Regions from separate parts of the Priestia sp. YIM B13486 genome, predicted to be linked through region 2. Evidence: a T-box and tRNA genes for the amino acid it is inferred to sense, from the RefSeq annotation. Region 2 holds a T-box; the other holds one or more tRNA genes.
The links. The T-box of region 2 lies ahead of ileS (isoleucine--tRNA ligase). A T-box ahead of a tRNA ligase gene usually reads a tRNA of that ligase, here a tRNA-Ile.
Positions count from the first base shown of each region.

Region 1: it has a tRNA-Ile gene. The T-box ahead of ileS (isoleucine--tRNA ligase) is inferred to sense a tRNA for this amino acid. The anticodon was not compared.

Region 1 is NZ_JBHZOZ010000001.1:444,412-460,377, reverse strand. It holds gene ACFX4G_RS02330 (DUF1189 domain-containing protein) at 1-594, opposite strand, end outside; gene ACFX4G_RS02325 (Na/Pi cotransporter family protein) at 815-2,470, shown strand; gene ACFX4G_RS02320 (DUF456 domain-containing protein) at 2,557-3,042, shown strand; tRNA gene ACFX4G_RS02315 (tRNA-Asn) at 3,105-3,179, shown strand; tRNA gene ACFX4G_RS02310 (tRNA-Met) at 3,181-3,254, shown strand; tRNA gene ACFX4G_RS02305 (tRNA-Asn) at 3,295-3,369, shown strand; tRNA gene ACFX4G_RS02300 (tRNA-Ile) at 3,373-3,449, shown strand; tRNA gene ACFX4G_RS02295 (tRNA-Ser) at 3,461-3,553, shown strand; gene sodA (superoxide dismutase SodA) at 3,751-4,359, shown strand; gene ACFX4G_RS02285 (MFS transporter) at 4,489-5,766, shown strand; gene ACFX4G_RS02280 (peptidoglycan D,D-transpeptidase FtsI family protein) at 5,928-8,105, shown strand; gene pstB (phosphate ABC transporter ATP-binding protein PstB) at 8,723-9,520, shown strand; gene phoU (phosphate signaling complex protein PhoU) at 9,543-10,202, shown strand; gene ACFX4G_RS02265 (DUF4912 domain-containing protein) at 10,396-10,890, shown strand; gene ACFX4G_RS02260 (glycosyltransferase) at 10,883-13,201, shown strand; gene ACFX4G_RS02255 (sugar phosphate nucleotidyltransferase) at 13,198-15,477, shown strand; gene rpmG (50S ribosomal protein L33) at 15,720-15,869, shown strand; gene ACFX4G_RS02245 (5-formyltetrahydrofolate cyclo-ligase) at 15,916-15,966, shown strand, end outside.
Region 2 is NZ_JBHZOZ010000007.1:227,946-243,911, forward strand. It holds gene ACFX4G_RS19375 (superoxide dismutase) at 1-453, opposite strand, end outside; gene ACFX4G_RS19380 (glycosyl transferase family 2) at 594-1,424, opposite strand; gene ACFX4G_RS19385 (cupin domain-containing protein) at 1,656-2,321, shown strand; gene ACFX4G_RS19390 (hypothetical protein) at 2,375-2,611, opposite strand; gene ACFX4G_RS19395 (hypothetical protein) at 2,667-3,251, opposite strand; gene ACFX4G_RS19400 (Type 1 glutamine amidotransferase-like domain-containing protein) at 3,348-4,055, opposite strand; gene ACFX4G_RS19405 (immunoglobulin-like domain-containing protein) at 4,164-4,667, shown strand; gene ileS (isoleucine--tRNA ligase) at 4,986-8,084, opposite strand; T-box leader at 8,137-8,378, opposite strand; gene ACFX4G_RS19415 (FAD-binding oxidoreductase) at 8,597-9,946, opposite strand; gene ACFX4G_RS19420 (patatin-like phospholipase family protein) at 10,185-11,141, shown strand; gene ACFX4G_RS19425 (SMI1/KNR4 family protein) at 11,487-11,921, opposite strand; gene ACFX4G_RS19435 (hypothetical protein) at 12,563-12,709, opposite strand; gene ACFX4G_RS19440 (SecY-interacting protein Syd) at 12,796-13,335, opposite strand; gene ACFX4G_RS19445 (SMI1/KNR4 family protein) at 13,582-14,028, opposite strand; partial or broken gene ACFX4G_RS19450 (IS3 family transposase) at 14,224-14,510, shown strand; one part of gene ACFX4G_RS19455 (IS3 family transposase) at 14,520-15,418, opposite strand; one part of gene ACFX4G_RS19455 (IS3 family transposase) at 15,418-15,670, opposite strand; gene imm48 (Imm48 family immunity protein) at 15,825-15,966, opposite strand, start outside.

The sequences.
Region 1 (15,966 bases), on a different contig from region 2:
CTGCTTGAAAGGAAGCTGCTTTTTAGCAATGATTCCAATCAGCTTTCCAAGATAAGCAAGGCAGGTAATAGAAAGGAAGTTTAGTCCAGATGTTAATACGTACAGTAAAAGCATAGCGATAGGGACAAGTATGTATAAAGAAAATTTTTGTTCGTGCAGCAAGTTTAACAGTTCATTTTTATCTTTATGGTGCCAGTTTAGCAACTCATATGAATACGTTTGTGTTTGTGAATTAGTCGTGATGTAAATTCCATCCTTTAAAAACCCAATGGCATGAGCAGGGGAATGAAATCGTTCAATAGACTGTGAGGGGTTTAAGATAAAAGCGGTACCGTTTACTTTTTTTGTGAAAGGTTGACTTGACGTAAGCTGTGAGTTTGAAATAGAAAAAGAAGAAACAGATTTCGGAAGATCTGTAGTAGCGATATGATAGCCGTTTACAATCGTCAAAGTCATAAAGAAAAATGTAGGCAGCAAAGAAATAAATGTTAAAAACAGCACAAAGCCAATTGTTTTATTCGTATGCTCAAAGCGAAGCGACCTTATTTTTTTGAAGGAAGTAAAACTCCATGCCATCTTTTTCAGCATGCTCATTGTAAAGCCTCCTTATATTAAAAATTCTAACTATCTCTTATTTTATAGCGAGAATTCAAGGTTTACAATAGGTTCTAGAAATCGTTTCCAATTACAATGTAAATATACTGTTAAGTTATTGTAAACATTAAGGGAAAGCCGTTTACAGTACTTTCAAACTTCATTAATAATAGTAGGGACTTATTTATGTCGTTAGAAAAAAATCAAGGAGCTGAGATATTTGGAACTAGATGTTCAAAAAATGATTTTTGAATTTATCGGCGGACTGGGAATCTTTTTATTTGGAATTAAGTTCATGGGAGATGGATTGCAAAAGTCAGCAGGAGATAAATTACGTGATATTTTAGACAGATTTACTACTAATCCGTTTATGGGAGTTCTAGCAGGTATCCTAGTTACTGTTCTTATTCAGAGCAGCTCAGGAACTACTGTTATTACGGTAGGCTTAGTAAGTGCTGGTTTTATGACTTTGCGCCAAGCTATAGGCGTTATTATGGGAGCAAATATCGGTACGACAGTTACAGCTTTTATAATCGGAATTGACATTTCGAGCTACGCTCTTCCTATTCTCGCAGTGGGAGCTATTTTACTCTTTTTCTTTAAAAGTAAGGCAGTTCAAAACTTTGGCCAGATCGCTTTTGGTTTTGGCATGCTCTTCTTTGGTTTAGAGCTTATGGGAAGTGGAATGAAGCCGCTTAGGTCCCTTCAACAATTTCAAGATTTAACTGTAAGCATGAGCGATAATCCTATTTTAGGAGTCGTAATTGGCACTTTATTTACGGTAATTGTTCAAAGTTCTAGCGCTACTATTGGCATTCTACAAGAACTTTTTGGACAGGGCGCTATTGATATACAGGCAGCGCTGCCTGTACTGTTTGGAGATAATATTGGCACAACTATTACTGCCATTTTAGCTTCAATCGGGGCAAGTGTAGCTGCAAGAAGGGCTGCTTTAACGCATGTCATGTTTAACTTAATTGGTACAACAATCTTTTTGATTATCTTGCCTCTATTTACTCGTTTTGTGGAATATTTGAAAGTAGCAATGGATTTGAATCCTGAAATGACGATTGCGTTTGCTCATGGTATTTTTAACACAACCAATACAATTATCCAGTTCCCGTTGATCGGTCTGCTTGCTTTAATTGTGACAAAACTAATTCCTGGAGAAGATGCTGTTATAGACTTTAAGCCTAAGCATCTTGATCCGATTTTTATTGAGCAGTCCTCTTCAATTGCTCTTGGTCAGGCAAAGGCAGAGCTGATTCGTATGGGAGAGTTTGCGACGCTTGGGTTGGAAGAGGCAAACGGCTATTTAAAAACACGTCAGCCTCAACATGCTGATGCTACTATGCAAATTGAAAATGCGATTAATAATCTGGATAAAAAAATTACTGATTATTTAGTGCTGTTATCCCGCTCTTCAATGTCAGAAGCAGAAAGTGAGGAACATTCGGTTCTTCTAGATACAGCACGAGATATTGAGCGTATTGGCGATCATTTTGAGAACATTATTGAGCTTGTTGATTATCAAATTACGAACAAAGTAAAGATGACCAAAGAAGCTAATAACGATTTAGCTGATATGTTCGAATTGACTATTCTAACAGTTAAAGAAGCTGTCTCTTCTTTAGAAAAAGTGGATAGAGAAAAAGCAGTACAAGTCATTCAAAAAGAAGAACAGATTGATGCGATGGAGCGTCTACTTCGTAAGAAGCACATTTTACGCCTGAATGAAAACATTTGTACAGGATCTGCTGCTATTGTTTTTGTGGATATTATTAGCAACTTAGAACGGGTCGGGGATCATGCGGTTAATATTGCGGAAGCGGTACTGGGCGATCGTTATGCAAAGACCTATTCACAGGTAAAATAAAGAAAGACCTTGCTTAAGCAAGGTCTTTCTTTATAGGTGTAGTTATTGTATGATAAATAGTAATACTAAAAAGGATAGGTGCGAACGTGGCTATTTTATGTTGGGCATTAATTATCGTTAGCTTTGTTGTATCGTTTGTTGGGTTAGTTTATCCCATCATCCCAAGCGTGCTATTTGTAGCTCTAGGATTTGTTATATACGGTTTATTTTATGATTTCAGCTCCTATAGCTGGTTATTTTGGGTGATACAAGGATTGTTAGTTGTGGCACTTTTTTTAGCAGACTATATAGCTAATATTATTGGTGTGAAAAAATTCGGAGGCACTAGAGCAGGTGTTTGGGGAAGTACAGTTGGGCTGCTTGTAGGTCCGTTTGTCATTCCGGGATTTGGAATTATTTTAGGGCCGTTTATCGGAGCGATTGTAGGAGAACTGCTTGTTCATCGGACCACAATTAGCAACGCAGTAAAAATTGGAGTAGGTTCGGTTATTGGCTTTTTTAGTGGCGCTATTTCAAAAGGATTTATTCAACTGCTGATGATTGCCTATTTTTTATACGCTGTTTTAAAATAATATATTGACTTTAGGCTAGAAACATGTTAAATTTTTAATGTCGCTAGTAAATGTTATATTGTTCCACAGTAGCTCAGTGGTAGAGCTATCGGCTGTTAACCGATCGGTCGTAGGTTCGAGTCCTACCTGTGGAGCCATGGCGGTGTAGCTCAGCTGGCTAGAGCGTACGGTTCATACCCGTGAGGTCGGGGGTTCGATCCCCTCCGCCGCTATTTTCCAATTTACGTTTGTGGCATACATAATTCATATTGTTCCACAGTAGCTCAGTGGTAGAGCTATCGGCTGTTAACCGATCGGTCGTAGGTTCGAGTCCTACCTGTGGAGCCATGTGGACCCTTAGCTCAGCTGGTTAGAGCAGACGGCTCATAACCGTCCGGTCGCAGGTTCGAGTCCTGCAGGGTCCACCATTTATAGGGTTGGAGGAATACCCAAGTCCGGCTGAAGGGATCGGTCTTGAAAACCGACAGGGGTGTTAAAGCCCGCGGGGGTTCGAATCCCTCTTCCTCCGCCATACTATTGTCTATTCAAAGCTTCTTTTGAGAAAAAGAAGCTTTTTTTATGTTTAAAAGAATAGCGAATGGGAATTAGGTAAATATAAATCATGGATTAGGAACTTTTTATTTGAAACAGTAGGGTAAATTTGCTAATCTAAACGTATATGGTGCTTTTGCGCCAAAATGCTTACATATTTTGAAGGAGGAATTATTCATGGCTTACAAATTACCAGAACTACCTTATGCATACGATGCACTGGAACCACATATCGACAAAGAAACAATGAATATTCACCACACAAAACATCACAACACATATGTTACAAATCTAAACGCTGCTGTTGAAGGCAAAGCGGATTTAGAAAGCAAAAGTATTGAAGAGTTAATTTCAAACTTAGATGCTGTTCCTGAAGATATCCGTACAGCAGTACGCAATAACGGTGGCGGTCATGCGAACCACTCATTATTTTGGACAATCCTTTGCCCTAACGGTGGCGGTGCTCCAACTGGTGAATTAGCAGACGCTATCGCTAGCAAATTCGGCAGCTTTGATCAATTCAAAGAAGAATTTGCAAATGCAGCTAAAACTCGCTTCGGTTCTGGCTGGGCTTGGTTAGTTGTAAACAACGGCGAATTAGAAGTAACAAGCACACCAAACCAAGATAGCCCATTAATGGAAGGCAAAACGCCAATTCTTGGTCTAGACGTTTGGGAGCACGCTTACTACTTAAATTACCAAAACCGCCGTCCAGATTACATTTCAGCATTCTTTAATGTTGTAAAATGGGACGAAGTTGCTAAGCGTTACGACGCTGCAAAATAAGCTAAAGACGTATTTAAGAGCCAGTAAAGTAATTATTACCTTTACTGGCTTTTTTGTTTTCCAATTCTTTTACATATCTCCTTTTCTTTTTCACACACTAGGTGTAGAAGAGAAAAGGAGTTTTTTGATATGCCTTTATTAAAAAAAGTAGTTGGAGATGTAGAAGTTAGTAAAGATTTACTTTTGCTTTTAATTATAGGCGGTCTTTATGCCTTGGCTATTTCAATTTCCAATTCGTTTGTTAACATTTATCTGTGGAAACAATCAGGCGAATTTTCGGATCTCGCTATTTATAATTTAGCGGTAGTGGTGCTTCAGCCGCTTACGTTTATTTTAGCAGGTAAATGGGCCAAACGAATTGACCGGGTTGTGGTTTTAAGGTTAGGTGTATCTTTTTTAGCTGTTTTTTATATCGCTGTATTAGTCAGTGGAGCTAACGCAGCCGAGTATTTAGTATTGCTTGGTGGACTGCTGGGTATAGGATACGGCTTTTATTGGCTAGCTTTTAATGTGCTAACTTTTGAAATTACAGAACCTGATACAAGAGACTTTTTTAACGGATTTTTAGGGATCTTAAACTCTTTTGCAGGGATGATTGGTCCTTTAGGAGCGGGCTTTGTTATTTCCGCTTTGTATGAATCACTTGGGTATAAAATTGTGTTTGGTGTATCGCTGCTATTGTTTATCGGTGCCGTTGTACTTAGTTTTTTTATTACAAGACGCGCAGCGGAAGGAGTATACAAATTTAAAGAAGTATGGGCTGAACGAAAAGTCAATAAAGACTGGAATCGAATATTGCAGGCTCATTTCTTTCAAGGGTTGCGTGAAGGTACGTTCATTTTTGTTGTATCCGTCATGGTATTTATTACGACGGGAAGTGAATTAGCTTTAGGAACATATGGACTGGTGAATTCAGCGGTTGCATTTGTAGGATACTATGTTGCCTCAAGGTTTATTAAGCAAAAAAATCGCCTTCGGTTTATCTTCACAGGGGGCCTCCTTCTCTATGGAGCAGTCTTTTTGCTTATCTTTAACTTATCGTATCCAAAGTTAATTATATATGCTGTTTGTATTGCCGTTGCCTATCCTATTTTATTGGTTCCATTCATTTCTCTAACGTACGATGTGATTGGACGAGCAAAAGACGTTGTTTCAAAAAGAATTGAATACATTGTTGTCAGAGAAGTATTTCTGAATATCGGGCGCGTCGTTTCCATATCTTTATTTTTAATAGCTGTACTGTTTTTTGATGAAGCAAAAAGTATTCCCATTTTATTAGCTATTGTTGGAGCAGGGCATACGATCATTTATTTTTGTGTGAGACATATCTCACAGCCTCTGCACAAAAAAGAAACGACTGTTACTCCTCCGGTATTAAATGAAGGAGACGGAGAGTCTCCAGCTTAGAGTGTTGTCAGCTCCTTCATTTGCACTATGGAAAATGCTTCGCTTTTCTTTTAAAATAAATACGTTGTGTAAATAGGCACCTGCCAGGTGTCTATTTATTTGCTAAATGGCTGATTTTATGGTGTTATGGTATATATGTTTTATAAAGTGTAGGTGTTGGTATGAAAAAGAAAAAAAGAAGAAAAAGTCACGTGCCTTTTCGTGTGAACTTACTTTTCTTGACCGTATTTGCCCTATTTTCCGTATTAATTTTGCGGTTGGGACTTGTTCAAATTGTATACGGTGAGAATTACGAACGAGAAGTGGAAAAAACACAGGACGTTACGGTCAGTACGCCTGTTCCTCGAGGGAAAATGTATGATCGTTATAACCGCGTAATTGTAGATAATACCTCTTTAAATACGATTACATATACTCGTTTTCAAGGAAATACAGCTGAAGAAAGGCTGCGTATCGCTAAAAAGTTAGCCACTATGATCGATGTTCCTTACACCACAAATGTGATTGATATTCCGGAAAATAAAAAGAATAAAGACGCTAAAAATGTGGTAAAAATTACAGAACGCGATATGAAGGATTATTGGATTATGCTTCACCCTAAAGAAGCGGAACAGAAAATTACGCAAGCTGATCGCAAAAAAGTTCAAGATGGTGAAATGACTGATGACGAACTGTATCAACGTCAGTTAGACCGCATCTCTAAAAAAGATTTAGAAAGTCTAAAGAGTGATTTAGAAGTTCTCGCTATTAAGCGCCAAATGGAGGCAGGTTACTCTAACACCCCGCAAATTGTTAAGAGCGGTGTGACAAATGAAGAGTATGCCGTTGTAAGTGAGCACTTAGATGAACTTCCAGGTGTTGATACAACAACGTATTGGGATCGCTCATACCCAGAAAACAGTACTCTTCGTACCTTGCTTGGAAATGTATCATCTGCCAACGAAGGACTGCCTAAAGATAAAGTACAGTATTACTTGTCAAGAGGCTATAGCCGAAATGACCAAGTTGGGACGAGCTATTTAGAGAAGCAATACGAAGCCCAGCTCAGCGGTCAAAAAGAAAAAGTCCAATATGTAACAGATAAAAAAGGAAATCTCCTTGATACAATTCAAGTGTCTAAAGGTGAACGCGGCAGTGATTTGGTTTTAACTATTGATATGGAGCTTCAAAAAGCGGTAGAAAAACAAATTACGGACCAGCTTTTAGCCAAAAAGCAAATGAAAGGAACGCAATTTTTAGACCGTGCTTTTGTTATTATGATGGATCCTCACACAGGAGAAATTTTAACAATGGCAGGTAAAAAATACACCATTGATAAGAAGACTGGAGCGCCTAAAATAGAAGATTTTGCATTGGGGAATATTTCAACATCTTATACAATGGGCTCTGTTGTAAAAGGAGCAACGGTTTTAGCCGGCTTAGATTCAGGAGCTATTAAGCCAAACACAGTGTTCGTTGATGAACCGTTAAAAATTAAAGGAACACCGGTTAAAAAATCAGCTGAGGCTGAAGGGTTAGGACCCTTAACGTATTCATCTGCGTTAAAATATTCATCCAACGTATTTATGTTTAAAACGGTAATGGCTATGGCTGGGTTACAGTATCATAAAAACATGACTTTACCGATTAAACCTGATACATTCAGCGAACTGCGTTCTTACTACAGTCAGTTCGGCTTAGGCGTATCAACAGGTATAGACCTTGATAACGAATCAACAGGTGTCCAAGGTGGAAGCGATGTTCCAGGAACGGCGCTTGATTTAGGCATTGGTCAGTATGATACGTACACGCCGCTGCAGCTTGTTCAATATACTTCTGCAATAGCTAATGGAGGGTATCGCATTAAGCCGCAGCTAGTAAAAGAAATCCGAAAACCAACGATTAAAACCGATGAAATTGGCGGTACGCAGCATTCATTTGAGCCTGATGTGTTAAATCGTATCACGATGAAAGAAGAATACATTAAAGATGTTCAAAGTGGCTTTAAGCGCGTTACGCAAGAACAAGGCGGTACAGGGTATGCAGCTTTCCATACAGCGAACTATAATCCTGCTGGTAAATCAGGAACGGCACAAGCCTATGAGAAAAAACCTAGCGGAGGGGACCCTATTAAAGTTAATAATTCAAACTTTGTGGCCTTTGCTCCGGCAAATAATCCTGAAATTGCAGTAGCTGTGGTGGTACCATCGGCATTTGTGCCAAGTGCACCAAATACCATTACAAAAGAGCTTGCTCGTTCTGCGCTCGATACGTATTTTGATTTAAAGAAAAAAGGTGAACAAGAAGTAAAAGATCAAGAAGAGAACCAACAGGCTGTCATTGCAAACGACGCCAATTAAAGAGGCTGGGACAAAAGCATATTAGTTGAAGTAAGATCCGAACAAAGTTGATTAAGAATCAACTTTGTTCGGATTTTTTATTTATAGGATGAAAGTAGATTTCGTGTATGTAGGTGCTTTTAGCGGTTGATTGGAGGGCAAGGTGAAGACTTCTGCAGGAAAAGCGAAGCGATGAGGAGACTCACCGGCCGCCCGTGAAACGAAAATCAACAGCGGTATCGGAAGTAATTCATACTGGCTTATTAATCCAATCCACCCATCTTTAGATTGAATTAATTTAGTTATGTCTCTACCTCTTCTTTTTTGTTAGAAATCTTTACATATATGGTTTTTTATTGAATTTAAGGGTCGTAAGAACTAGTTTTTTACCTAAAAAACACGCAGATAGACCTTCGTTTACAAAAGCTTTACATTGAGTTAAAACACAATTAATAGTCGGCTATTATTCTGTAAGTGTAAGGGTTAATAGAAATGATCAAAATAAGGGGAAGCGTTTCGGCTTCTCGTATTTATTTACACTGATAGTAAACAATAGATATTAAATAGACATAGAGAGACTTTTATTGTGCTCAAAACGGTTAAAGACGATGAAGGAGGATTATCCAATGGCAATAACAATGGAATTGACTAACAAAGAAAAAGTAGATACTCCGCAAACAAAAGAAATTGTATATAAAACAAAAGGTTTGAATTTATGGTATGGCAACACACATGCCTTAAAAAATATTGATTTAGACATTCATGCTAACGAAGTTACCGCGATTATCGGTCCATCAGGCTGTGGAAAATCAACATATATTAAAACGTTAAATCGTATGGTAGAAATGACTCCAATTGTCCGTACATCAGGTGAGATTGAGTATAGAGGGAAAAATATTTTTGATAAATCGTACCACGTGGAAGAGCTGCGCACGCAAGTAGGAATGGTTTTCCAAAAGCCAAATCCGTTCCCGAAATCTATTTATGATAATATTGCGTACGGTCCAAGAATTCATGGTGTTCGCAACAAGAAAAAACTAGATGAAATTGTTGAAAAAAGTTTACGAGGAGCAGCTATTTGGGACGAAGTTAAAGATCGTTTGAATCAAAATGCAAATGGGTTGTCAGGTGGACAACAGCAGCGTATCTGTATTGCGCGATGCTTGGCAATTGAACCTGACGTTATTTTAATGGATGAGCCTACTTCTGCGCTTGATCCAATTTCAACATTAAAAGTAGAAGAGTTAGTACAAGAATTAAAGAAAGACTTCAGCATTATTATTGTTACCCATAATATGCAGCAAGCGGCACGTATTTCAGATAAAACAGCATTTTTCTTAAATGGAGAAGTGGTAGAGTACGCAGAAACAGATAAAATCTTCTCAATGCCATCTGATAAACGCACAGAAGATTATATTACAGGTCGTTTTGGTTAAGACATACAAGGAGATGGGATGAGTGGTTGTACGCGAAAAGTTTCATGGTGATTTAAAGATATTACGTGAAAAATTATTAGAAATAGGGCGCTTAACGCATGAGGCGCTATCAAAATCAATTGAAGCGCTGCAAACAAGCAACGTTGAGCTGGCCCTAGAAATTATCGACGGCGATTCATACGTGGATGACTTAGAAGAAGAAATTAATGACCTAGCTATCTTACTGATCGCAAAGCAGCAGCCGGTGGCTATCGATTTAAGACGTATCATTGTGGCAATTAAAATTGCTTCGGATGTTGAGCGTATGGCAGATTTTGCGGTTAACGTAGCAAAATCAGCTATACGAATTGGAAACGAAGAATTAATTAAGCCGTTAGAACACGTAAAGAAAATGCACGATATTTCGATTGAAATGTTGAGCCTTTCGTTAAAAGCTTATCACGAGGAAGATCTTGTGCTGGCTAAAAAAGTAGCGGAAATGGACGATCAAGTGGATGAGCTCTACGGAATAACAATCAAAGAACTTTTAAGTCTTGCTAAAGAAAAGCAGGAGGCTATGAACCAAATTACGCAGCTTTTATTTGTAGCCCGCTATTTAGAGCGTATGGCTGATCATACCACTAACGTAGCAGAAAGCGTATTTTACCTTGTAAAAGGCAAACGCTACGACTTAAACGAATAGTAGAAAAACCTCTTCTAATAAGCGAAGAGGTTTTTTTGTTAGTAAATTATAATTACTATGTTAATCTGAATTTTTAACACAAATCGACAAATTGCGTTTATTGTGGCAACTTTTTCTGAATGGTAAGATGTTAATAAGTTTATACGGCATTTATATGTAGAAAAAACATTCTAAGAAACGAAGTGATAAAACAGTGGCTGCTAATCTTATTCAAAACTTAAATGTGTGTATAGCTACTCAGCTTGACTCATCTCGTATTTATGTTCACTGGTCGTTTTCTGAGCATATTCGAGAGATGGTAGAAAGTATGTTTTCGACACGGTGGGAAGAATTGAATCTAGCTATGTGTACGTATGATATAACAGGTCTTCATTTTAACGGCCATGAATCAAACCGCTATTATATGAAGGGTCTTACTCCTAAGCAAGACTTCATGTTTATGAACAGCTTGGAAAGTGAGCGCACGTATGTAATAGATATTGGTATTCAAGATAAAGAAGGAAGTTTTTTTTCCCTTCTTCGTTCGAATCCAGTTTATTTGATGAAAGAAAAATATGAACAAGTGAATGTAACTTCGTTAGGCTGGATGTACGAACCTGTAAAAGTTCACCAGGGTGTTCAAAATGAATTTAGCACATATTCCTTATATTCAAATGACTTGGAGCAGGTGAAGAAGCAATATGAATAGTGATGACTGTATTCTTTTAACTTATATGCATTGTCCGTTGCTACATGTACTTCAAACAGAGAGTGAGTATCTGCTGTTTGAACAAGTAACGAACGAGTGCATCCCTTTTTTAGATCAAATTGAGTCTAAGAAATTGATAGGTGCAACAGCTGTGATGTCTTGTGTGTTTTTGAACGCATTAAACAACGAGGAGTTTAATACTCGTTACGCTCAATATTTACACCAGTTTTCAAGCCGGCAGCATCAGAGAGCACTCACCTTTTTAAAAAAGTGGAACGGGAGCTTGTTCTCAGCCTGCAAATATTTTTTTCAGCATGACATGATGGAGTGTATTCCTACTACCGTAACGAACGCGTTCGTTTCCACCCTTAAAACCGAACAAACATTAAATCTCCAAATTACAGAAGCAATACGTGTTTTTCAACAGTTTTTTGAAAAAAAGCCCGTCGGTTTTTTTATACAGCAAGGAGAGTATACTCATCAAGTAGATATGCTCCTAAAATCTCATGAAATATGCTATACCTTTGTGAAGTCATCAACAGATGAACTAAAAAAGTCGCCTGCTGGCATTATCTTGTTTCCATATCCTAAGCAAGGAAAACAAGTTGAGGAAGGAACAATCAATAAAGCGAGCGTTTTTTTGGATTTGAAGGCTAAGGACACGCTTGGCTTTCAGCGAATGCAAGCAGCAAGCGGTATATTTCAATATCCTTTAGATTACGCGAGGGATATAGAATTTCATCAAAACGAAACTCTTGCACTCTACGGTGCAACAAAAAGCGCTGAATTTGTCAGTGAGAACAATCAATTGTTTATTTCAACCGTACAGAAGTCAGAGGCGATGCTAGATGTTATCGATTCTAAACATCCTAGCGTGGTGAATGCTATCTACCGACAGTGGCTCCTTTTAAGTAGCAGCGATTGGCTTTATAATTTTGAAAAAGTCAAAGGTGAATACGAAAGGCAAGTAAAACTATTTGATTTTCTTTGTCACGAAGAGAACCCAAGGATGGATAGCGAAAACAGTTTTCTTTCAGGAAGTTCTTTTTTATCCCCTGCAAAAGAGATAGAGCCGGCGGCTTTATCAGTAAATCAATATAAAGGCGGTCTCTCCATTTTAATGCTTGCATGGGAATTCCCTCCTCTAGTTATCGGAGGACTTGCACGACATGTATTTGATTTATCCAGAGCGTTAGCAAAGGAGGGCCATCACGTTAGTGTATTAACAACTTATGTAGAGGGGCTGCCGGAATATGAGCGTTTATACGGTGTTCACGTTTACCGAGTTAAAAGCCTGCAGCCTCATCACCCGGATTTTTTGACATGGGTAAACAGTTTGAACGTGGCTATGGCTCTTAGAGGACTGCAGTTAGGCTACAAGCTGTCTTTTGACGTTATTCATGCTCATGACTGGCTTGTTGCCTCCGCTGCAAAATGTTTAGCAGATAAAACGGATAGACCGCTAATTACGACCATTCATGCGACAGAACATGGGCGCAATAATGGTATTCATAATGACATGCAGCAAAAAATTCACTTGCAAGAAGAGGAGCTGATTCGACAATCAAGCTCAATCATTGTCTGCAGCGACTATATGAAGAAGGAATTAATCACTTTATTTCAAGTAGAGCAAGATAAAATTGCTATATTTCCAAATGGAATTGACAAGCAGCTGGTAGTCGACGCAGTAAATGAGCGGTTAAAAGAAAGTTTACAAAAGAAATATAATTTTAGAAAGGCCCCTATTATTTTTTCAATTGGACGAATTGTATATGAAAAAGGCTTTCAGCTATTTATTGAAGCAGCGGAACTATTTAAGAAAAAACAAATAGATGTTCAATTCGTTGTAGCAGGAAAAGGGCCTTTACTTCATGAGTTTCGAACACAAGTAAGTGAAAAGCAACTAGAAAAATACGTGTATTTTATTGGATACATTACCGATAACGAACGAAATCAGCTTCTTCAAGCTTGCAAAATGGTTGTTTTTCCAAGTTTATATGAACCTTTTGGAATTGTGGCTTTAGAGGGGATGGTAGCCAAGAAGCCAACTATCGTTGCCGATACAGGAGGTCTAAGCGATATTGTTTCACATTTCGACACGGGCCTGACGTTTGCCCGAGGAGATACGCTCGAATTAATCAACTGTATTGAATTTTTGTTAAAAAATGAAAAAACGGCTGCAAAAATCAGCGAAAATGGGTATAGAAAAGCAACAACTATGTTTAGCTGGGAAAAAATCGCTATTGATACAAGTAAGCTGTTTCAACATCAGATTTGCCAGGATAAAAAAAGAAGGGAGGCAAAAAATTGAAAGCCATTATACTTGCTGGCGGTAAAGGAACAAGACTGCAGCCCTTGACCTATACGATTCCAAAGCCTATGCTGCCGCTTTACGATAAACCTGTGATGGAATATAGCATTGAACTGCTTAAGAAACATGGAATTACAGAGATTGGGATTACGCTGCAGTATAGGCATGAACAAACTATTGAATACTTCGGGGATGGCTCTCAGTGGGGAGTGACGCTTACTTATTTTATCGAAAAAGAGCCTCTTGGAACAGCGGGCGGAATTAAGCGAGCAGAGGCCTTTATTGAGGAAGACTGTATTATTATTAGTGGAGATGCCTTAACAGAAATTAATCTTCAAGACGTTATTCATTTTCATTATGAACAAAAAAGCGAAATGACCATTGTTACAAAAGAAGTAAACGACGTGCGGGGTTATGGAGTGGTGACGATAGATGAAGGGCATCGAGTCACGGGATTTGTAGAGAAACCGACCTACGAACAGGCCAATAGCCGATTGATTAATACGGGAGTGTATGTGATCAAAAAATCCGTTCTTGATTACGTGAATTCTTATGGTCCTACAGATTTTAGCTTTGACATTATCCCGCTTCTTTTGGAATATAATCATACTGTGTGCAGTTTTGTAACGGAAGATTATTGGATTGATATTGGGCAAATCCACCATTATCGTCAAGCACACTATGATTTGTGGAGGAAGTGGTTTGGCAATAGACAGGAAAGTATTGTCTCAGATGACGCGCTTATAGAAGAAGGGGTGACTATTTACGATCCGGTTTACGTAGGAGAAAATGTGGTGATTAGAAAAGGTGCTTCAATTGGTCCTTACACGATTATCGGAACCAATAGTATCATAGAAGCACATGCTGCAATCGATAAAACAATTTTGCTCCAAAACGTAACGGTGGGGGCAGAATCGTTTTTATACAACGCTACGATAGGTCCCTATGTAAATGTTCAAGCAATGACTACGTATGTCCAAGATACAGTAGCTGAAAATCAAGTACTACCTCAACTTTCTGTAAAACCAGATGTTTCTATCTTCAAAAACGGTCGCCTGTATGTACATTCATCTGTTGATCGAGCAAGACTGTACAATGCGTTATTGCTTGTATGCAAACACCAAGGGTCGTTCTGTCTAGCAAGCGATGATGAAGGAGAAGCCATTCAACTTCGCAAAGAATGCTTTTCTTTTTTACGGAGTAATCATTCAGCTGTGTATGATATTAAAAAAGAAGCTCTTCCGGTATTTCGATATTGCATGATGACTTCACAAGCGAGCATTGGTATTTATATTGGTGTGGATAGCAAAAACAGCGGCCTCTTTTTAGAAATATATGACAAGAAAGGGCAATTAGTTAATCAGCTTATTGAAAAAAAGATTGAGCGGATGTACCTTCAAGCTAAACAAGCAAACATAACAACTTCTGTTTCACTTAGAGAAACAAGCATAGGAAATATCAGGGAAGAATATTGTGATGCTTTAGTAAAATCAATTAATCAGCATGTTTTATTGGAAGACAGTACGCGGATTGGCGTGATTTGTTCGCCGTTTATACAGGAAGTTATCGAACTATTATGTAAGCGTCTTCGTGTCCGTGTTTTATTTTTAAACAAATGGGAGAAAACAGAAGAAATCAAACGAATAATTAAACGAAATAAGCTGTCTTTTTGTATTCAGATTAAAGAAGATGGAGAAACATTTGCTCTATATGATGAAAAAGGCTGCAGCGTAAATGACTCAGAAATTATGTCGCTTTATATTTATAGCGTATACATGACAAAAAAAGTAGCATTCGTTCCTATTCCTATACACTATTCATCCACACTAGAAACATTTGCTCAATCTCTCAATCAATCATTTATGAGGACAAAAGCAAAAAAACGTGATTTACTTAGTCTTTTGGGGCCCGTTCAATTTCAGTTAGATGCCATGTACGCTTTATGTCAGCTGATCGAATTAATTATGGTGCAACAGCGGAAAATTTCTGAAATGATTCAATATGTCCCCCACGCTTATATGAACTGGCGGTATATTTCATGTCCGCTAGAAATTCAAGAACAAGTGATGAAGAAACTATTAGAAGAAGCAATCGGTAAACAAGTGTATGTCATTGATGGCTTAAAGATTTACCATGATCCCCATGAATGGACGCTTATTTTGCCCGATGGTCACTTGCCTGTATTAAATATTTATTCAGAGGCGTTAAACACTCAGACTGCCAAGAAGCTGTCGGCATATTTTGTAGAAAAAATACAAGAGTATCAAAGAGTGTAAATAATGGCTTTTATTTAAAAGAAAGGAAGTACGCCTCTCATAAAAAGAGTTCCGCTTATTTCAAGAAACTTCATCTATATGTAAGGCGTAGCAGAGAAGGAGCTCAGGGATCTAAGAGGAAAGAAAAAGTGAAGAAATGAAATTAAATGACTTTCTTCAAAAAAACAGACTGGCATTTCCTTTCGAAAAATGATATTATATTAAAGTCTGATTTATGTTTATAATGTTTGGAGGGAAAATAGATGCGCGTAAACGTTACATTAGCTTGCACTGAAACTGGTGACCGTAATTACATTACAACTAAAAACAAGCGTAATAACCCAGATCGTCTTGAGTTAAAAAAATACAGCCCAAGACTTAAAAAAGTTACACTTCATCGTGAAACAAAGTAAGCAGTAGGAGTACAATCCTGCTGTTTTTTTTATAGGGGGAATTAGAATGAAATCTCATCTGCGCAAAGAGATGAAGCGGGTTCTTAATTTAATTTCT
Region 2 (15,966 bases):
CCAATGTTTTATGAGGTCAAAATTGTTTGTGTTACGGGCTTGCTGCAGCATGAGCTCTGCTTTATTTAATCCATCTACATAGCTTTGATGATGCTTGCTGTGATGAAGACGCATGATCTCCCGGTTAATATACGGTTCGAGAGCTGAATAGCTATAGCCAAGCGGCGGCAGCTCGTGCTGTCCTGGCGCTATTGATTCTCGCTCCCTTCCGTCGTCTCCAAGCCGCTCTTTTAAAACTTTATCAATATGCCGCACTGCATTATTGATTTCTTCTAACGTATATTCGTTGACATCTTCTTCGCTTAAATATTCAAGAACGTCTTCTTGCGTGCGCGTTATATATGACGTTATATCTACTTCTGTAATGGCTTCTTCAAATACAGGATCACATACTTGTTCAAGCCAGGTCTGAACTTCCATCAAGTATCTTTTTCTCTCATCTTGATCGGCCATACTTTCCCTCCTTACACCTCATCTTCACTATCATATTCAAAAGAAAAAGCAACATAACTTCCTACTTGTATCTATTGAGTTAGAAAATTCGACATAAAAAAGGCAAGAGTTCCTTTAAGCTTGAACTCTTGCCTTTTTTATTATATCTTCTTTGCCATATTTACATAATCAATCGTTTCTTGCTTGCTAACAGCCGCGTGCTTCAGCTTTGGATTATAATAGAGCTCGACTTTTATATTATTGATTTCACAGTCATCTGGCATATCCTGCAAATCCATTAAAAATGGCAGCAAGTGATTGTTCATATCGTATTCAAACGCCCCGTTTTGCAAGTAATACACCTTCGGCACATAGTTAATATGGCGAAAAAACTTCACTACGTTAATTCGCTCACCGTATAAGGCTATCACTTCATCTTCTGTCAAGTTCGGATAAGATAAATTAAACACTTGCCGAACCGGCGTTTTCAGCCACTTGGTCAAGCAAGTCTGCGGATTGTTGACAAGCGCTTTTGCTCCTTTTACGTACCCCGCTAAAAACATCGACATAAAGCCGCCGCCCGATGATCCGTAAAATAGCACATTAGACGAACTCACCTGTACTTTTTTCATGAACTTTTCAATTACAACCGCAATGTCTTTTAAATAAAAACGATCGCTTGTCCCTTGTCCCCACGCAAGCGACACTTTTCCTAAATAAAGCGTGGGGTCGTTGTAATAAATAATGGAATCTTGGAATTCATTCATCCACGAATGGCGCTGAAAATATGGAGGGCCTGCAGGCATTTCCTGACTTGCCCCTCCTCCTGAACCAAACACAAGCAAATGAGAAGACTCTTTTTTTAATCTCACTAAAAACTCAAACAGCACTCCGTTCCACTCAACCGCGACTAAAACGGGCTTATTAAACGGCAGCTGAAGTTCGTCCAGCTTCTCATACGTACTAGTTATTTTTTCATATTGATCAAGCAACAGCTCTGCAACCCACTTTCCTTAAAATGATCCGTCATATGTGTCTGACATTGATCATGGCTCTGTAAAAAAAGAACCTGTTACAGTATATGAAAATCAGTGGACAAATGATTGTACACCTTATCAAAAAGAGGCCCTTACCTATATATCCTTCTAGGCTTCTGTCACGAAATACAACGCTTCACATACGATACAGCATCATAAAAATTCAAGGATCGGAGCTGAAGACCCTTGTCAACGTCTTATATGGATTACAATAACCCAAACGTACAATACTTTTCCGATTTGAACAAAAACAGACTTAATACGCGCAATGATGAAAACTATATTAACCGGCTAGGAAGAGATGTGCTAAATACTCTTGGAAACGTATCGTTACTCGATATTTACTTAAGCAAAAGCCGCGTGGTCGAACCGCACTATCATCAAAATGCCGCTGAGCTTGTTTACTGCATTTCAGGCTCAGCCGTCGTTTCATTAATCAATCCGTTTAACAACGAAGTCACAAATATTCCAATTACTCCCGGTCAAGTAGCCAATATCCCTCAAGGCTGGTGGCACTGGGAGATTGCGTCTGAAGACAATACGCATTTACTTGCCATTTTTGACGCCCCTTACCCGGAATACATTTTTGGATCGGACATTTTAAATAAGACGCCTATTGAAGTCCTTGCTCACACGTACTGCTTAGATCCGGAGCAACTAAAGAAAACGCTGGCTCCGTTAAAAAATCAAACCATCGTGATTGGACCAACAGACGAATGCGGAGAAAAAGAACACTATAAAAAGGAAAAACAAGTTGGCTCAGCCTACTATCATACGTCTCCTTATATGTATCCTCCGCCTCAGAATCCCTACTATCACCCTCAAAGCCCCTATCACTATCGGTACTGGTAGAAACAAAAAAACCGCTGCCAACGCAACGGTTTTTTGTTGAATACATAACATTATTAGTCTGTATATGTACTATGAAAGGCTGCTTCAATATATGCAACTTGGAAATGATAATGTCCAATTAAATATTTCACAATATCCACTTGATCAATTTTTCCAGGCTTATCGACCATCGCTTCTTTCACCATTTTTTCAAATGTACCTTGATCAAACTGTTCTTCATGAACAACAATTGTCTCAGAGTACGTTTCATCTTGTCCTTCTGAAATGCGGTAGTAATACAATTTTTTCACCTCAATTTATCTTAAATATATGTATACCCCTAACTAATAACCTTCAAACATTTTTTCAACGTTCTTTTTCCGCTTTACGATAGGCCGCGGCTTTTGCTTTTACAAGCAGCCTTGTAAACCAGTACGCTACTAGCGTTATTCCTATATCAATAAGAAAAATATAAAACAAACTCATTCCTTTTCCTGAATCAATAAACCCAAAATAGTCTTCAAGAGGCGCCAATCCAAATGAAAAAACAGCGCTTAACAGAATGGTATACAGATAGAAGCTCTTTTGATGATTCGTGCAATATTGATAAAGCAGGAGAAAACCTACTGGCAAAATAGAAGCTGTAATATTCGTTGCGTTTGGAAGCTGCGGCGTTAAGAAAAATGTGTGTGTTAAATAACCGGTTCTTCCCAGTGCAATATCCGTATATGCCCAAAGCACATGCACCGTATACCCAAAGAAAAACACCTCAAAGATCCGTGTTCGGTCTGCGGTAAAATACAACAACACAAGAGGAAGAACGAGCGAAGCAAGTACCACCCAAAACTGCCAGTTCCCAAAATCTGAATACTGATGCCAATACGAAGATAATAACTCCTGCAGCTTATCGCTTTGTTCATGTATGTTTCCCCAGTATTGTTTATAGCTCACTGAAGTACCCTCCTAGATAGAATCTCTGCTTATGTATGTACAAATAAGCTCCATTTTATACAGAGATTTATACAGAGAAACATGAGAAGCGGCCATTTATTGCTTGCGATCACCCAAATAGGTCACCGGAAGCTCACGTTCAATTACGTCTTCCGCTTTCCGATTAACAACATACGCTTTTGCTGTAGGTCTTGAGCTAAGTGATGCAGACAGCTTTTCGTCTTTAAAATGCAGCGCGACTCCGTCATCTACAGCGTAACCTTCTTTCATTTCCCCGCTTGCAATTAATTCATGATACGAGGGTCTGCGATTGCTTTCTCCGTCATAGTGAGGGCAGTTGCTCCCCGTTAAAAACCCTAAACAATCTAGTTTAGACAGTTTGTTATTCATTGAATCAGTGACGCCTTCTTCAAACCAGCAAAGTGAACCTGCGCTTATTCCTGCCAAAATAATTCCTTTTTTATAAGCCGCTTTTAAAATCGTATCCAGTCCCCATTCTTTCCATAAAAGAAGCATATTCCTTGTATTACCGCCGCCTACATACAAAATATCCTGCTGCAACACATATGCTTTTAAATTCATAAAGTTTTGAGAAAACAGCGATAAATGAGCCGGTCTGCATTCTAACTTCCCAAACGCTTCATAAAACCTTTCTATATAATTATCCGCATCTCCGCTTGCTGTAGGGATAAAGCAGATCTTCGGTACGTCCGTATGAGCTTGTGAAAGTATGTATTGATCCAGCAGCAGGTTATCTGGCTCCATTGAAAAGCCTCCGCCGCCCATGGCTATAATTTGTCTCATTTCAATTCTCCCTTTCAAAAAAGTGATATAAAAAATGGAAATTCATACTATTTCCAATAGATAGTTTTCCGTATAATGGAAGAGTAAAAAAAAGGTGGTGTAAAGCTTTTGAAAATAGTACGAACACTTTTACTAATACTAGGCATTTTTATTATCTTGTTTTGTATCTTTGGCTATATCGATTATAACGGTCAAAAAATGGAGCTAGGAGCCAAACAAGAAAAAAATATTCCTTCTTCCATTAACACTGACGGAGGAACCATTACGCTATCTGCTGTCAGTAAAAAATACGATAAAACGCAGTTTGGCTTTTTTGTTATTCAAAACAATTCGACGCATACCTTAACGATTCCTTATGAAAATACGGCGGATCACTTAAAAGACGGAAAGTGGTACGAAGTTATGCTAAACGGATTAGAGTTTCCTGATAAAAATGTCACGCTGAAGCCAGGGAAATCCTTCAAACAAGATATCGCAACTCCTAACTACAAGGTAGGAAAATATCGTTTTGTGCAGCACTTTAAAGATGAAAATGGCAAAGAGTATGTATTAGCGGCTCCTTTTGAAATTGTCTGGCCGAGTCTTAAGAACGTTCTCGGGCAGTTTGATTAAAGGTAAAAGAGAGAGTTAGAAATACCGAAATTCATCTCACCTAAAGACGAGCAAATCGGGTGAACGATTAGTATGAATTGTTTGTTACCCCGCTGTTGATTTCCGTGCAAGACTTCGCTTTCCGCGGGCGGCCGGTGAGCCTCCTCGTCGCTTTCGCTCCTGCGGGGTCTCACCTGTTCCGCTTTTCCCGCAGGAGTCTTCGTCTTGCCCTCCAATCCACAGCTAGAAGCTGCTACGTTCACTATAAAAACAGAAAAAACGAACGGTTAATAGATAAACCGTTCGTACATTAATTCAACTTATCCTTGCCTCTCTTTATCAGCTCTGATTTAAAACACGAAGCGTAACTTGCTTTGTTCCGACTTTTACCGTCTCTCCGTTTTTAATAGTTTCTGTCACATGAAGACTGTGCAGCAAAAGATTTTCTTGAAGCAGCGTTTCAAACTTCGCCACGGCTTTCTGCACTTCTTTGTCTCCGCTAAGCTCTAAATCAATACGTAAATTCACGGGTAAATCCAGCTTTTTGCGATAATCTTGAACCGCTCGAATTACTTCACGAGCGACTCCTTCCTGCACGAGTTCTTCGGTTAACGCCGTATCCAACACCGCAGTATACGTGCCGTTTGATGCAACCGCAAAACCTTCTTTTGGCACTTTTTCAACAAGTACGTCAGCCGTTTCAAGCGTTGAGCTTTCTCCTGAAGCAAGCGTAACACTTAGCTTGCCTTGTTCAACAAACTCTTTCCCTTCCTCTTCTGAAAGGTTTTTCAGCGCTTGGTTGACCTCATTTACTCGTTTTCCAAACTTCGGTCCCGCCTGTTTAAAATCGAGTTTTAATACATAGGAAACAAGTTTGTCGTCGTCTTGCTCAACGTTAAAGTTCTTTACATTAAGCTCATCTTTGATGACATCACGATATGCTTTCCACTCTACATCTTCTTCCGTTACTACAAGCGAAAGACTTTGCAAAGGCTGCTTTACTTTTAACGAATGCGTATTTCGGATGCTTCGACCTAGTTCCACTACTTGAAGCACCGCTGTCATTTCTTTTTCCAGCTTTTCGTTCACTTTCGTTTGATCACATGCAGGATAGTCTGCTAAATGAACGCTTTTCCCTGTTAGATTTTCATGAACATCATCCGCAACAAACGGCGTAAACGGTGCTAATAGCTGACTTAACGTCACTAGTACTTTATGAAGCGTATCGTAAGCCGCTGCTTTTTCTCCGTCCATTCCTTCTGACCAAAAACGATCGCGGGAACGTCGCACATACCAGTTGCTTAGCTCTTCAATAAATACCGCGATTTCACGAGCGGCGCTTGTAAATCCGTAATCTTCAAGATGTACTGTTACGCGCTTGACCGTGCTGTGCAAACGTGAAAGAATCCACTCATCCAATTTTGTTTTTTTCAATTCATACGTTTGCTTCGGGTCATAGCCGTCAAGCTTGGCGTACAACACGTAAAAGCCGTACACGTTCACGAGTGTATCAATCACTTTTGACTTTGCTTCCTGCACGACGCGCTCTGAAAATTTCTTCGGATTCCAAGGCGCACTGTCAGCTAAAAGCGCCCATCTAAGCGCATCGGCACCAAATGTATGAATAAGATCAACAGGGTCCAGCGCATTTCCTTTACTTTTAGACATCTTTTGACCGTTTTCATCTAAGACGTGGCCAAGAGACAAAACGCGCTTATACGGTGCTTTTCCTGTAAACAGTGTTGAAACTGCCATCAAGCTGTAAAACCAGCCGCGCGTTTGATCAATTCCTTCTGCGATAACGTCTGCTGGAAACTGTTTTTGAAACAGTTCATTATTTTCAAACGGATAGTGATACTGTGCAAACGGCATCGAGCCGCTGTCAAACCAAACGTCAATCACTTCCGGCGTTCGCTTCATTTCTCCACTGCAGGCCGGACACGTCAGCTGCACGTCATCTACATACGGCTTATGAAGTTCAATGCTGTCATCAACGGAATGAGACGCATATTCCTGAAGCTCTTTGATGCTTTTCGGTGCTACTTGATGCTGACACCCCTCGCATTCCCATACGTTCAGCGGTGTTCCCCAGTAGCGCTTTCTGCTGATGTTCCAATCCACCATATTTTCTAAAAAGTTGCCAAATCGACCGTGCTTGATATGATCCGGGTACCACGTCACGCTTTCATTGTTTTTCAAAAACTGTTCCTTCAACGCCGTCGTTTGGATAAACCAGCTTTCATTTGCGTAATAAAGAAGCGGCGAGTCGCATCGCCAGCAAAACGGATAGCTGTGCTCATGCTTTTCTTTATGATACAGCACGTCTTGATTGGCTAAATAACGAACGATATCAACGTCGCAGTCTTTCACGAAACGTCCTTGAAAAAGCGGCACTTCAGACGTGTACTGTCCTTTTTCATCCACTACGTTCACAAATGAAAAGTCGTTTTCTTTTACAACTCTGTAATCATCTTCGCCGTATGCAGGTGCTAAATGAACAACTCCTGTTCCACTTTGATCCGTTACGTAATCAGCCGTTACGACTTCATGCCCTTTTTCCACTTTCACAAAATGAAACGGCGGCTCATACGACATCCCTTTTAACTCATTTCCTTTATGTTGAGATAAAACCGTATACTCTCCTTTTAACACTTTGTCTGCGAGTGCTTCTGCCACTATATACACGCTGTCGCCTTGCTCAGCGCGGACATAACTCATCTCTTCATGCACCGCGAGCGCCACGTTTGACGGAAGCGTCCAAGGCGTTGTCGTCCAGCCTAAAAAATACTCATTATCGCGGTTTTTCACTTTAAATTTCACCGTTACCGTTAAATCTTTTACATCTTTATACCCTTGCGCCACTTCATGCGAACTTAATGATGTTTGACAGCTCGGGCAGTAAGGTGATACGCGGTGGCCTTTATAAAGAAGTCCTTTATCATGAATCGTGCCAAGCACGTTCCATACACTTTCAATGTATGAATTCTCCAAGGTGATGTAAGGATCTTCCATATCAACCCAATAGCCAAGCTGCTCCGTGAACGTGCGCCACTGCTTTTCATACACAAACACACTTTCCTTACACTTGTTGATAAAAGCTTCTACGCCGTATTTTTCAATATCATGCTTCCCTGAAATTCCGAGCTGCTTTTCAACACCGAGCTCAACCGGCAGTCCGTGCGTATCCCAGCCTGCTTTTCGAATCACTTGATGCCCCGTCATCGTCTTATAACGAGCCACCACGTCTTTAATTGTCCGGCCTAGCGCGTGCCCCACGTGAGGCAAACCGTTTGCTGTCGGAGGCCCTTCATAAAATACAAACGGCGGATGCCCTTCTCGGTTTTGAACCGACTGCTGAAACACATTTCCTTTTTGCCACTGCTGCTGGATACGCTGTTCGCGCTCTTGCGAAGACTCCTTTACATTCACTTCTTTCATGTGATACCACTCCTTTTAAAGTTAAAAGCACACAAAGAAACCCGTCCCTATGACTAGGGACGGGTTTTAACCGCGGTACCACCCTGGCTTCTATTGATCCGTTCATCAATAGCACTCAGCAACGTACAATCATACGCGTTCTTTTTAACGGTAGACTACCGTTCAAACTTACTTATCGTTCAGTTTGACTTCTCAGAGAGGATATTCCCCTGCAGCTTGAACACCGGCTTTCAGCTATCACCGGCTCTCTGTGGAACAAACTTGCAGCGTACTGATTCTCTTCAACGAATTTGTGTGCTTTTATTAGTAGCTATTGTATGCGGTTTGGAAGGGAATGTCAATGTTTATGATATTTATGTATGTTTCTTCTTATAATACAGCCGTCTATTGATAAAATAACTGCTTACCACTGTTTGCTGCCTTTTTCACGCTCTTAGAAAAAGGCAATGTACACAAAAAACCACCTTATTTAAGGTGGGTATTATTTGCCTCTACGACTTGAAAGATGATCTTTAAAACCAGTTAACAAATGGCGGGATGCTTTGAGGGAAATGAAATAGATTGCACGGATCATATGCTCGTTTCACTTCTCGAAGCTTTTTAAAATTCTCTCCATAATAAGCTGTCGGCCAATCTCTGATGAACCGGTCCGGCCAGTTCACATAATCTCCAGTTGTATATCTCGATAAAGCATTTCTTAATTCTTCAATCCATCGAATGTTTGCTCGCTCTTCTGAAGGATGGCTCCATGTAGCAAGGTACTCCTGTGCGATAATAGCATCTCTATAATAGAAGGCCGTTTCATTAGAGGCAACTTCCTCCACTGCTCCTCCAAGAGACTGGTGCCAAATACTAGATTTTTCATTCGGAGCATTTTCTAAAAAATGCTTCATTGTTAAAATAGCGTCTTTTGGAAAAGGTTTATTAAGAAAAGAACCTGACCTTTTTCGAGGGGCAGGTTGGTTTCCGCTCGGATCGTCAAAAAATTGTACAGCTTCAATATATGAAACTTCCTTTATTACTACTTTTTTAGGACACCTAACATCTATTAAAGGCTGCAGAAGTTCCTTTAACTTGAATGATGAACCAACGAATTCACCTTGAGCGATAATCTGATTTGCTTCCTTGGATTTTAACTCAATCTCCGAAGTTAAACGCTTATCGGTATTTGTGGCCCAGTGCTGCCATGCATCAAAAGCAGCTTCGAAATCTTCCCATTCCCATGTAATTGAAAAGATTGACACCTTTGAGATAGGCTGCACTTTGAATGTAAGGGACGTAACAATACCAAAGTTTCCGCCTCCGCCTCCACAACAAGCCCAAAAGAGATCACTGTTGTGATTTTTATTTGCCTTAATGAGTTCAACTTCTCTCTGTTCATTTACTATGGCCATTTCAACTTCAAGCAAATTATCACAGGTAAGCCCAAACAACCTTGATAACATCCCAATTCCTCCGCCAAGCACAAGGCCTACAAGACCAACACTGCTTTCCGTACCTGCAGGGATAGTCGTTCCTTTTTCCCATAATTCATTATATACTTTCCCTAGATTAGCTCCTGCTTCTATTTTCGCTGTCATGTCTTTAGAGTTGAACGTGATTCTATCCATTTCACTGACATCAATCACTAATCCACCGTTTACTAATGAAAAATTTTCATAGCTATGCCTACCGCTTCTTATTCGAAATGGGACATGATTTTCCTTTACCCACTTCAATGCATTTACTACATCGTTTGTATTCTGACAAAATACAATTATTCTTGGAAATTTAGGCACACCTAAATTATTATTTGTTCTAGCCTGATCATATTCCGCATCATCAGGTGTAACGATTCGTCCAGTAAGCTTTGTTTCCTCCACGATATAACCCCTTTCTTAATACAGATAAGATGCTATATCCTATGAATTTTCTCCAAAAAAGACACACAGTTTAAAGGAAGGGAACAGAGAATAGAAAACTTACTGGAGGGGTTCCTCGTATACTTATCTGCATAACTTGAATCCTGAAGAATCCGCAAAAGAGATAATCATACCTCTACAACAAATAAAATAAATATATACAGAATACTCTCATGAGATTCGAAAGGAGAAATCACCTTTGACAACATATCGGATTATGACCTTTGATGGAGGCGGTACTTTAGGTGCTTTAAGTTTACAGCTTTTGAATAGATTAGCTCATCAAAATCCCAAGTTAATTAGTGAAACTAATGTTTTTTCAGGAAATTCCATTGGCTCATTCACTGCTCTTGCACTAGCAAGCGGAAGATCACCAGAAGAGACGTTTCAGTTTTTCAAAGATCATATCTTACCGGCGTTCAGCGTTTCCCGACCGGGCGGACCTGTTTTTAACCAACAACTACCCTATTCTGGTTTTATTAAAGCCATACGAACGTTTTTCCCCCGAGACCTTCGTCTTAGAGACTTAAAGAAACGAATTGTTGTGCCATCCTTTCACTTATTTTCACCGGAGCTGAATCGTTGGAATCCTGTGTTATTTCATAATTTTCCTGGTTCTCCCTATCTTAATGAAAAAGCAAGTGACGTAATACTTAGGAGCAGCGCTGCACCCGCAACACAAAGAGCTTATCAAAACTATGTGGATGGGTATACAGTAGCAACTAACACCAGTACAGCTAGTATCGCGTTTGCAGTGGGAAAAGCAAAGCAGCCGTTGGATCAAATTGCCGTATTATCCATCGGAACAGGTGAGCAGCCAACTCAATTAAAAAGAGATACCAAGGGATGGGGAATGGTTAGTGCCGATAACATACGTCCTGAAGATATGGAGGACCTTCCGCCAAATTGGGGAGTACTTTTAGACCGGTCTCCTAATGAACCGTTACTGCCGTTTCTTCAGATTATCTCTGGTGGATCGAGCTATTATGAATCAATGGTTAGCTCTGAGCTTTTAGGCGAACAGTTTTTCCGGTTAAATCCGAGGATTCCTAATTTCTCTAAAACGGATCCTTCAGTGGTGCCCGCTCTTATTTCAATTGCTAATAAAACAAATTTACGACCGGCATTTCAATTTATAGAGAGAAACTGGAATTAATATGACCGTACTTTAGATTAATTTCTTGTTTCTATTTGAAGTATTTAAAATTTTATATAGCAAGATATCCACGCTGGCAGTGTTGTACAATGTATGAATTGGAGTGTTTTTATTTCTCGCTAATTTATTTAAGTACGCTATATTACAGATTATTTTTATTACATTTGAATATAATGTAATTTATATCCTTGGAATGTTTTAGGATTATTCTTCTTAATAATATCTTCCTAAATTAAAAACATTGGCTAAAGCTTAGCCAATGTTTTTAATTTGTCGGGTTCTTTATTTTATCTATCGTTCATTGTTTAATATAAATAAAGCCTTTAATATTCAATAAGTATTGTATCATTCTAAATCAATATAATACTTATCGTTCTCCATGATTTTCTTTAAGAATTCTTCTAAGGAATCTGCGATTTTTATATCATCATAATGAATAGCATTATTTTGTTCTTCACTTATTTCTATTAGTAGCAACGCACTTTCATTAGCCTCAAAAAATATTAATTTGTCCTCCTCCAAATCTTCGTAAACTTCTATATCAGGATAAAATTCAAAATCATTAACTTTTAATCTAGCATCCCTGATAGAAGAAGGCCCCATAATACGATTGATATTATATTCTGATCTTTGGAGGAAGCCATAACCAACCTCTAAAAGAAACTTCCTTAATTCAAAAGGGAACTTCAACCCTAATGTTCCTTCTACCTCTTCAATATCATTTTTACTTACAGGATAAAATTGATTATCTTTTTGATTCTTAACAAAATCGTATCTCATAATTTAGTTATCCCCTTTAAATCATTCCTTAACTGTTGATCCAGAATACAGGTCCATAAAGCCCTTTGTTCGATTGCTTTGAAACCTTTAGCGTTTGGTAAAGAGCATCGCATGATACATGGCTCTCATGCCTTTTGCTGTTTTATAGACCACGCTGCCGCCTTTTAATGAAAGTTTTTGACACCAATATGTTTTGTGTTTCAAAAAGAAATTTTGTTTAGTTTAGCTTCTTTTAATCATTTTAATAAAAATAAAATATTTAAACACACTTATAACTTCCCAATTAATTTTGATAGATTTTCACTAATAACTTCAAATGAATTTCTTTCATAATCTTCTAATTTTACCTCTCCGGTTTCATTATCTACAACTAAAAGTAAACCGTTATCCTATATACTTATACGGGTATTAAAAAGCTAGTTATCATTGGCTTCTTTATAAAGCTCTGTTTCTTGTTTAAAGTCTTTTAATTCTACACCTGGTATAACAGGGTTCAACACTAGATCATACCTATTATAGTTTCCAGCTAACTCTAAAAACCAGTAACAATTATAATATGCCTTAATATCCGGATGCAGATGAACGTTAAGTTCTTTTTCTATATCTTCAAAATTACTCTTAATATCTTTTTTTAAAGGTTTCTAAGATATACAATCTTCTTCATCTTTTTCACCTTCAAAGATAAAATCTTCTGTCCCTTCGATCCATTGAGTCATAGGTAAAGTACCGTTAAAACCTTCCCATTCCTTTAACAGCTTACTAAAGTATATTTCCATTGCTTGTTTCACAGTTAATATTCCTTGAATAAAATGGATACACAATAAAAGTAGGACTCCGAAGAACCCTACCTTATAATAATTTATTCAATAAATTATTATTTCTTCAACTTTATTTCCCCAATTAATTCCTCAAGAGAACTTGCTAATAATTTTAATTCATTTGTTTCATAATCCTCTATATAAATTTTTCCTGTTTCATTATCTACGTTAATTGCCATTTCATCCGGGGAAATAAAACCTATCTGTACATATCTAAATCCCTTACCTTGACTCTCTTCGTAGTTCTTAAGATTTTTAAAATAACTTAATAAATCTTTATCCGGCTCGACAGGTTCAAGGTATATATAATTTGAATGATAAAGCCCCTCTAAGCTTAAAAATAAATAACTATTGAAATAGTCTTTGATTGAGTGATGCAGCGGCATTCTAATTTCAGTCTCAATTGCACTAAAGCTTTCAACATCCTTTTTTTCTACTGGTTTCCAAAAAATATATTCTTCTTCATCAGGCTCACTTAAATATAGCAGTGGATTTATGTCTCCATCCCATGGAGCCTTTGGAAATGTATTATATTTTTCATTCCAATAATCTAGCAGTCCCTCAAAATAATCCGTCATTGTCCCTTTTACACTCATCCTAAGTCTCCTTTATTTAAGCTTACCGACTGAAATTTGCTCGATTTCTCCTTTTAATTTCCTTCTAAAGCTTTTCTCTTGGCGTTTTCTAATAATTAATAGAATAACTTTTTGAAATGTTCATCTTGTTTATACCATAGGTTTTAAAGTTTCAGACATCCCTCTATACATTTAAACATAATAAAAAACCTTGAAAGGTATAGAGCCAATCAAGGGTAAATAACTTAACAACCATATAGATTAATTTTAAAAGTCTTCGTCCCAATTTTCTTTGGCATCAAGAAGTCTATTTGTTAAAAACTCATAAAAGTTATCTGCTCTTTTGCCACTATATCCATCAATTCTGTCCCACGACACAACTACACATTCAGCGTCAATTAGGTTTTCAGTATCTAAACAATATACAAACTCTTCACAGTTTTCAACAACTACGTATTGAATTGGCAATCCAATGTTCCGAAATCTTTCAGTGTTTGTTATTACAGATGGAGTTGCGGATTTCCCCCAGCCAAGTATATCTACTCCAAACAGTCCTCCAGAACCATAATTTTCAAGAAACCAGATATAACTATCCGGAAATTTCACTTTAAGTGCTTTTTCAACTTCTTTAATAATTTCGTCTAAGACTCCTCCAGTAAAATCGTTAATCTTAGAATTGAATTGAATAAATTCACTGATTTCTTTTTGGTTCAAATTATTTCTCTCCTCATTAAAATCCTCTACAATAAGTTCTTTTGAGACCTCTATATAGTGCAGTAGACTATCCAATAAAGTGTATTATATTCTTAAACATATTTATCAATGTATCATAAACCGCTAATCAAAATCTACACTTAACCCAGCTAGTGTTTCTTACGGTAACAGCCTCAGCACTTTCGTATTTAATGATATAGTAATAAAGAAATCCCCTATTCCCTAAATCAACAAGGAATTACACAGAGTATGTCACGAAAATGGAGTTGTTGTGACAATGGTATAGTCGAATCTTCTTTGGAATTATGAAGTCTGAACCTTTTAAGCAATTTGAAAGTGTTGAACATTTTAAAAAGGAATTGAAGAAGTGTACTTACTATAAGCATAGAGGGATCAAAACAAAATTAAAAGGCATGAGTCCAGTCCAATACCGAACTCATGCCCTGCAAGTTGTGGACTTGTCAATATTTATTGGACACTAAGTTAGGCTATTATGATGAATAGGCTTTTTCGTATTTAATAGGGGAAAGATAATGCAGAGAAGAATGCATTCTTTTGGTATTGTAATAGAGCTCTATATATTTAAATACTTCTCTTCGAGCTTGTTCTGGTGTCGTAAATTTGGCACCATGAATGAGCTCTCTTTTTATGGTCTTATAAAAAGATTCCATTAATGCATTATCATAAGGATTTCCTTTTCTACTAACACTTGAAACAGCACCATACTTTTTCAGTATGGCTTGAAAATTACCACCTGTATATTGGGATCCCTGATCTGTATGGATAATTAATCCTGTTGGAGGATGTTCTTTGTTATATCCTTGTAAAAAAGCATCTATCACAAGAGAATCTTTCATCCGTGTACTCATGGACCAACCACTTACTTTTCTCGAGTACATATCCACAAATACCGCAAGGTATAAAGTGCCCTTTTGAGTAGGGATATAGGTAATATCACCGACCCATATTTTATTTCGTCCATCTGTGTGAAAAACTTGATTTAAGAGGTTGGGTCTTTCTATAGAAGGTGATTTTTTATTATAACGCTTATAGCGATACCGACTTCCTTTCGCATACAGGTTCATTTGACGCATCAGTTTTCCTACTCTTTTTCGATTTACCTTGATTCCTTTCTTTTCAAGGGCCTTTGTAATTCTTAAGGATCCATATCGCCCCTTATGTTCCTTAAATATCTCCTGTATTTCCGTACGTAACACTTCATTCTCTAAAGCCCTTTTAGAAGGTTTTCTCTGTAAATATTCATAGTAACCTGATCGTGAGATATTTAATGTTTTACAAGCCTTCTTGATGTTATAGTTGTGTTTATTCTCTTTTAAGAATTGAAATCTTACACATTCTTTTTCTTCAAGAAGACCCGGAACTTTTTTAATAAATCAAGCTCTTTTCTAAGTTCTTCATTCTCACGCTTGAGCTTTTTCATTTCATACTGGAAATTATAAAGTGCGCTTCCACGGCCTGGAAACGCACTTTCCCCATATTCTTCATATTCACTTATCCAACGATATAGCGTATTTGGATGAATAGATAATTCTTTCGCAACCTCTTTTACAAATAGGTTCTCTTCCAGCACTAACTGCACGGCAGCCATTTTAAATTGACGATCATAAACTTTTCTACCCATAAACTGAATCACCTTTTTCTCTTAATTTAGTGTCCAGTTTATCGTACCATCTCCATTGCCTGCCAAAATAACCTGTCTAACTTTATGGGATCACTTCAAAACTTAAGGCTCTTTTCAGATTATAGCTTACTAATATTTAATGGATAAAAGTTCTTTAGGAACCACTTTTAATTATATCTATTATATTATGAATGTTTTCTTTTAATTCTTGATTCCTATTCTCTTTATACTGATGATATGCCTGAATTCCCCTATGAATAATAGCATTCATAGTAGGATGAAACGACTTATCTGTA